3 regions of the Candidatus Agathobaculum pullicola genome follow, and region 1 is predicted to be linked to each of the others. Evidence: predicted binding sites of a transcription regulator. Region 1 holds the regulator's gene; each other region holds the start of a gene.
What was found. The regulator Rex, encoded in region 1, represses fermentation and respiration genes when NADH is low (regulators of the CRP and FNR family bind a similar motif). The targets are predictions, from matches to a motif close to ATTGTTAANNNNTTAACAAT.

Region 1 (2,201 bases):
TCATCAAGACGACCGATGGTAAGTTCCTTGACACCTGCCAGAAGGTGGCGAAGGAATATCCGGAAGTCGAATTTGATGACTGGTACATTGACATCATGACCGCAAAGCTGCTCGACGACAAGCGTCGCCGTGACTTCAAGGTTGTGGTGCTGCCCAACCTGTACGGCGATATCATCACCGACGAGGCGGCAGAGATTCAGGGCGGCGTGGGCACCGCCGGCTCGGCTAATATTGGTAAGCGTTATGCGATGTTCGAGGCGATTCACGGCTCTGCGCCGCGTATGGTGCAGGAAGGCCGTGCAAAATACGCCGATCCGTCGTCCGTGCTGCGCGCATCGGTGATGCTGCTTGAGCACATCGGCGAAATCGAGTTGGCGAAAAAACTCGACCGTGCATTGGATATCTGCATGTTTGAGGAAAAAAAAGTGGTTGTTACCGGTCGTGATACCGGTGCGACTGCGCAGGAATTTACGGATTACATGCTGGATACTATCGCGCAACTGTAAGCACTGTACCATCCCAATGAAGAAAGAAGGAGAGAGCCTGTGGAACGTAAGCAAGAGGTTTCCAAAGCGGTCATTCAGCGGCTGCCACGCTATTACCGGAATATCTGTGAACTGAAGGCTGAAGGCGTGCAGCGCATCTCTTCGCGTGCGCTGGCTGAGCGCATGGGGTTGACAGCGTCGCAGATCCGGCAGGATTTTAACTGCTTTGGAGGCTTCGGTCAACAGGGCTACGGTTATAATATTGACAAGCTGATGGAGGAATTGGGCACCATTCTTGGCTTGCGTGCTGGACGTACGGCAATTTTGCTGGGTGCGGGCAACTTGGGCCGCGCGCTGCTCAACAACTTTGATTTCGGGGCAAGTGGATTCCAACTGCTGTGTGCATTTGACGCGAATCCGGAACTGACAGGGAAGAGGTTCGGCGGTTATGAGGTACGCAGCAGCGATACCATGCAGGAATTTCTGGCCAAACACAAGCCGGATGTGGCGGTTCTCACAATTCCGCGGGGCAAAGCGCCTGAGATTGCGCGGGAACTGGTTGATCAGGGGATTCGCGGCCTGTGGAATTTTACAGGAGAGGATCTACATCTGGGCGGTCTGGGCGTTCCGGTGGAAAACGTCCATCTGTCTGATAGCTTAATGACGCTGTGCCATCTGGTCAGTTCGACAGACGAATAAAAAAAGAAACGGCCTGCGGGCCGTTTCTTTTTTGTGAATTCATATTTTATCAAGAAAATATGGCGTGGTCTGATAGACGTAGTAGTTAACCCAGTTAGTATAGAACAAATGCGCATGCGCTTTCCAAGTGACAAGAATTTCGTCATCCGGATCGTCGTTGCGGAAGTAGTGAACCGGAATAGTAGGGTTCAAACCCTTGGCTAAGTCTCGCTCATATTCGTTCTTGAGCGTATCAGAGTCGTATTCCCCGTGGCCGAGCACGAAGATCTGACGGCCGTTCATTGCTTCTACGATATATACACCGGCTTCGTTGGATTCAGCCAGCAACCGCAGCCGATCATTTTGGAGAATATCCTCGGTGCGCACTTCGGTATAGCGCGAATGAGGGGCGAAAAATATATCATCAAAGCCGCGCAGCAGCGGTTCCTTGGGGAAAAGCATATGGTGACGAAAAATACCGGACATCTTGCTCGGAAGCGGATATTTGGGAATACCATAATGGTGATACAAACCGGCCTGCGCACCCCAGCAGATATGTAGGGTAGAGTGAACATGGGTCTTGCTCCAATCCATGATCTCGACCAGCTCATTCCAATATTCCACATCCTCAAACGGCATATTCTCTACCGGAGCACCGGTAATGATGAAACCGTCGTATTTTTGATCGCGAATATCATCAAAAGTTTTGTAGAAAGTGAGCAGATGATCCTCGGGCGTATTTTTTGAGTGATAGGTCTTAGTTTGAATTAAATCTACCTCAATTTGAATGGGGGTATTGGATAAGCAACGTAAAATCTGTGTTTCCGTAATGATTTTTAAGGGCATCAAATTGAGTAATGCGATGCGAAGCGGTCGAATATCCTGCGTGGTAGCACGATGCTCGGTCATGACAAAGATGTTTTCGCTTTCCAGTACCGCACGCGCAGGCAGACTGTCGGCTATTTTGATTGGCAAGCCGACCCCTCCTTTTTGTAAAATAACATTATAATGCTTTATTATAGCAGAAAGCAAAAAGAA
Region 2 (2,201 bases), on a different contig from region 1:
TGGGCGCGCAGGACCGAGCAGCAGCACGGCGCGCAGGCCGTCCTCGTCTACCTCAGGCTCGACCGCCGGGTGGCACAGCACCGCGCCGACGGTTGAACCAAATACGATGCCGTCCTGCAAGTGTGCGACAAACAGGGGCTTAACACCCAGACGATCGCGGCACAGCACGAGTCGCCGTTCTTTCTTCTGCCAGATGGCGAACGCGAAAATACCGTTGAGACGCGCAAAAGCGTCTGTGTCCCATTCAAGGAAGGCGTGCAGCAGCACCTCGGTATCCGAATGGCCACGGAATGTGTGTCCGCGTGCGAGCAGGTCTTTGCGTATTTCTTCTGTATTATATAACTCTCCGTTATATACCAACACCGTGTTTTCGTCGGGCGCGCACATGGGCTGCGAGCCGCCGTCCGGGTCAATGACGATAAGGCGCCGATGGACGAGCACTGCGTCCTCGTCCTGATAGTCCCCCGCCGCGTCCGGACCGCGCGGCGTCAGGCTGCGCTGCATGCGCTTTGCCGCTGCGGCGTAGCGGCGCGCGTCGTGTTCATAATCGACAAAGCCGCCGATTCCACACATAGACTTTTCCTCCTTATATAATGGCCTTCCTTGCTTTTTATGCAGAAGGGGCGGGAAATATGAGAAAAACCGCTGGGATACGATGTGGGACACCGGATGTGTAATACACTATAATGCAAACAATCTCCCGGATTCCACACAGAGTTTAAAATACGGGTTTACAATGGAAAAAAACGGGTCGAAAATCTCACGCAAAAGTGTGTTAAATCCTTGACATATTCCCGGCAAACGATATAATAGAAATAGACATGCTCCAAAGTAGGGTGTTGGCTTGGAACGCAGCGCTGCGGCCCATGGGCATCGGGCGCTGTGTTTTTCTGTACACCCGCGAATATTTTTTGGGAGGTATATGGCATGGATTTTAGGCTTACAAAAGAAGAAGCACTGTTCCAGAAGATGTGCCGTGAGTTCGCGCTTAACGAAGTAGAGCCGCTCGCAGCCGAGATCGACGAGCAGGAGCGCTATCCGGAAGAGACTGTCCAGAAGCTGATGAAGTATGGCCTGATGGGCATTCAGTTCCCCAAGGAAGTCGGCGGCTCCGGCGGCAACTATGTTTGCTACTCTATCGCAATCGAAGAGGTTAGCCGCGTGTGCGGCACCACCGGTGCGATTATTTCCGCGCACGGCACGCTGGGCGCTTGGCCGATCTACGCGTTCGGTACGCCCGAGCAGAAGGAAAAGTGGCTCCGCCCGCTCATCGAGCCTAAGGAAGGCGCAAAGGTGGGCGCATTCGGCCTGACCGAGCCCAACGCGGGCACTGACTCCGCTGCACAGCAGACCATCGCTGAGAAGCAGCCGGATGGCTCCTACATCCTCAATGGTACCAAGGTGTTCATCACCGGCGGCGGCCGCGCGGATACTTATGTTGTTTTCGCGATGACCGATAAGAGCAAGGGCAACAAGGGCATTTCCGCGTTCATCGTGGACAAGGATGACCCGGGCTTCTCCATCGGCAAGATCGAGCACAAGATGGGCATTCGCGGCTCGCAGACCTCCGAGCTGATTTTTGAAGATGTGCATCTGCCGGCTGACCGTCTGCTCGGCAAGGAGAACGGCGGCTTTAAGATTGCTATGATGACGCTGGACGGCGGCCGTATCGGTATCGCTTCTCAGGCGCTCGGCATCGCGCAGGGCGCGCTGGATAAGGCGATCCAGTACATGAAGGAGCGCGTTCAGTTCGGCAAGACGCTGGACAAGTTCCAGGGCCTGCAGTGGATGGTAGCCGATATGTACACCCAGATCGACGCTGCTCGTCTGCTCGTTCGCCGCGCTGCGTTCAACCACGACGTGGGTCTGCCGTTTACCAAGGAAGCTGCTATGGCAAAGCTGTACGCTTCTGAAGTGGCAATGGACGTTACCACCAAGTGTGTCCAGATCTACGGCGGCTACGGTTATATCCGTGAGTACCCGATGGAGCGCATGATGCGTGACGCTAAGATCACCGAGATCTACGAGGGCACTTCTCAGGTTCAGAGAATGGTCATCGCCGGTCAGATTCTGCGCTAAGTAAAGGAGGAAAACTGAACTATGAAGGCAATTGTTTGTGTAAAGCAGGTTCCGGATACCTCCGGTAAGGTTGCAGTCAATCCCGACGGCACGCTCAACCGCGCATCCATGGAAACCATCAC
Region 3 (2,201 bases), on a different contig from region 1:
TGACGTTCACCTTGTCCATATCAAAGCCCAGCTCACGGTTTACAGCAGCCGCCTGTGCCGCAAATGCCTCGTTGGACTCGATCAGATCCAGGTCTGCAACGGTCAGGCCGGCACGCGCCAGTGCCTGACGGGTGGATTCGATCGGGCCGATACCCATGATGGACGGATCACAGCCAACCGAGCCGAATGCGCGAATCTTGGCCAGCGGCTTGAGGCCGTGTGCCTTAACGAAATCCTCGGACGCGATAATCATGGCTGCGCCTGCGTCGTTGATGCCGGAAGCGTTGCCTGCGGTAACCGTGCCGTCCTTCTTGAAGGCCGGGCGCAGCTTTGCCAGACCCTCGAGCGTGGTCTGGGGACGGCAGTGCTCGTCGGTATCGAAGATAATGGTTTCCTTCTTCTTCTTGACCTCGATCGGAACGATCTCGTCCTTGAACTTGCCGTCAGCGATTGCCTTGGCAGCCTTCATCTGGGACTCATAGCCGATCTGATCCTGCATCTCGCGGGTAATGCCGTACTTCTCGGCAACATTTTCCGCAGTAACGCCCATGTGGTACTGGTTGAATACGTCGAATACACCGTCATAAACCATCAAGTCCACAAACTTCACGTCGTTCATACGAGCGCCCCAGCGCATGTTGCGGGAGATATACGGTGCGCCGGACATGGACTCGCAGCCGCCGACCAGCATCATCTGATCCTCGCCGGAGCGGATGATCTGAGAGCCCAGAGAGATAGCGCGCATGGAGGATGCGCAAACCTTATTCAGGGTCATGGCAGGAGTCTCAAGCGGCATACCGACGCCGAGAGATACCTGACGGGCTACGTTCTGGCCGACGCCGCCCTGCAAAACCTGACCAAACAGGCATTCGTCGATAGCAGCTTTGTCAACGCCAGCGCGTTCAATGGCAGCGTTGGCAGCAGCGATGCCGAGCTGAGCGGCAGGTACGTCGCGAAGGGTGCCGCCATAAGTGCCGATAGCGGTACGGGCAGCGGAACAGATGTAAACGTTCATTTGGCTGTTACTCCTTTTCTTCTCTGGCACCGGATGCACCGGTGCAGTTTATTGTCTCTTTCGAGTTCGTTAATATTTTATCAAAAGTGTGGAGAATTGCAAGAGGTTTTGCGAAAGTTTGTGGAGCGGTTGGCAATATACCCAACATCTGTACAATACACACACAGAAAAAAACGGAATTTAATCGTTCGCCAGACCCATCCATGCGTCACGAAAGATGTGGGCATCCATCCGCTTGATCGAGCCGTCCTCGACAGTCAAAGTCATCTTGTCTGAGATACCCTCTGCCGCCGCGACGTTAGCGATTTTCTCCGGTGCGCCGATGCTGTCGCGGTGGCCCTGACCGGCTGCGAAAAACAGAGTCACGTTGTTTGGATGACCGGTCTTGCGGCCTCTTCCGCTGCGATAATGCTTACTTTTTTCATGTTCTATCATACTCCCTTGCATGACGGACGCTTGGCGCGGCCGCCCAATTTACGCCAATTGCCGGATTGTCCGAATGGCTTCCGGGATGCCGTCTGCGGAGTCCATAATGACGCGATGATCAGCGTCAATTTCTTCATACAGATAGGGGCAACCGGTGCAGCCGCGGATAATCAGCAGTACGTCGTAATGGACGCCGTCCTCCGGATAGGAAAACGAAGCGGCATCCACAAGGGAGGTGCGCACGGTTTGATAGGCTTCTCCGCGGTCGTAGCGCGGATTGCAGCCGCCGCAGAATTTGACAGTGCAGCACAGCATGGTGCGGTGAGCCTCCTTTGGCTGAGTGAAATTGCAAACATAGGCACTCACAGTGCGCCATGAATGCCTATGCGATGCCCAGAGATTACTGGATACGAGCAATCTTCTTTGCCAGTTCCTTCTTCATTTCCAGATTGGACTGACGGGCAATCATGATGCGCTGCGCCTGAGGCGAGCCTGCGCCGTGCATGGATTCCGGCAGATAGCCGACAGCAGCAGTGCCCATCGTCATATTTTCAATCAAACGCAGTACGCGCATACGGTCCTCGGTGGGAACGGAAGCGACTCCCTTGAGATACTTCTCAATGTAGGGTTTCAGGGCCGGGTTGCGGTAGTCAGCCTCGGAGGGCTGTGTGACCATCAGGCCGCCGGCGAGATCCTGTGCCAGACGCGCGATTTCGTACGGGAAGCGGGTGACGTTCTGCTTGCAGACGTTGGCCAGCAG

Region 2: a site for Rex is predicted at 772-791, ahead of ACTQ3V_RS10165 (acyl-CoA dehydrogenase). Genes of this name have one in related genera too.
Region 3: a site for Rex is predicted at 1,081-1,100, ahead of ACTQ3V_RS07600 (acetyl-CoA C-acetyltransferase). Genes of this name have one in related genera too.

Annotation. Positions count from the first base shown of each region.
Region 1 is NZ_JBQKJP010000003.1:143,841-146,041, forward strand. It holds gene ACTQ3V_RS02670 (isocitrate/isopropylmalate family dehydrogenase) at 1-506, shown strand, start outside; gene ACTQ3V_RS02675 (redox-sensing transcriptional repressor Rex) at 546-1,184, shown strand; gene metA (homoserine O-acetyltransferase MetA) at 1,224-2,138, opposite strand.
Region 2 is NZ_JBQKJP010000027.1:30,827-33,027, reverse strand. It holds gene asnB (asparagine synthase (glutamine-hydrolyzing)) at 1-573, opposite strand, end outside; gene ACTQ3V_RS10165 (acyl-CoA dehydrogenase) at 928-2,079, shown strand; gene acrB (acryloyl-CoA reductase electron transfer subunit gamma) at 2,101-2,201, shown strand, end outside.
Region 3 is NZ_JBQKJP010000017.1:2,390-4,590, forward strand. It holds gene ACTQ3V_RS07600 (acetyl-CoA C-acetyltransferase) at 1-1,015, opposite strand, end outside; gene ACTQ3V_RS07605 (hypothetical protein) at 1,196-1,450, opposite strand; gene ACTQ3V_RS07610 (hypothetical protein) at 1,490-1,756, opposite strand; gene ACTQ3V_RS07615 (4-hydroxyphenylacetate 3-hydroxylase family protein) at 1,842-2,201, opposite strand, start outside.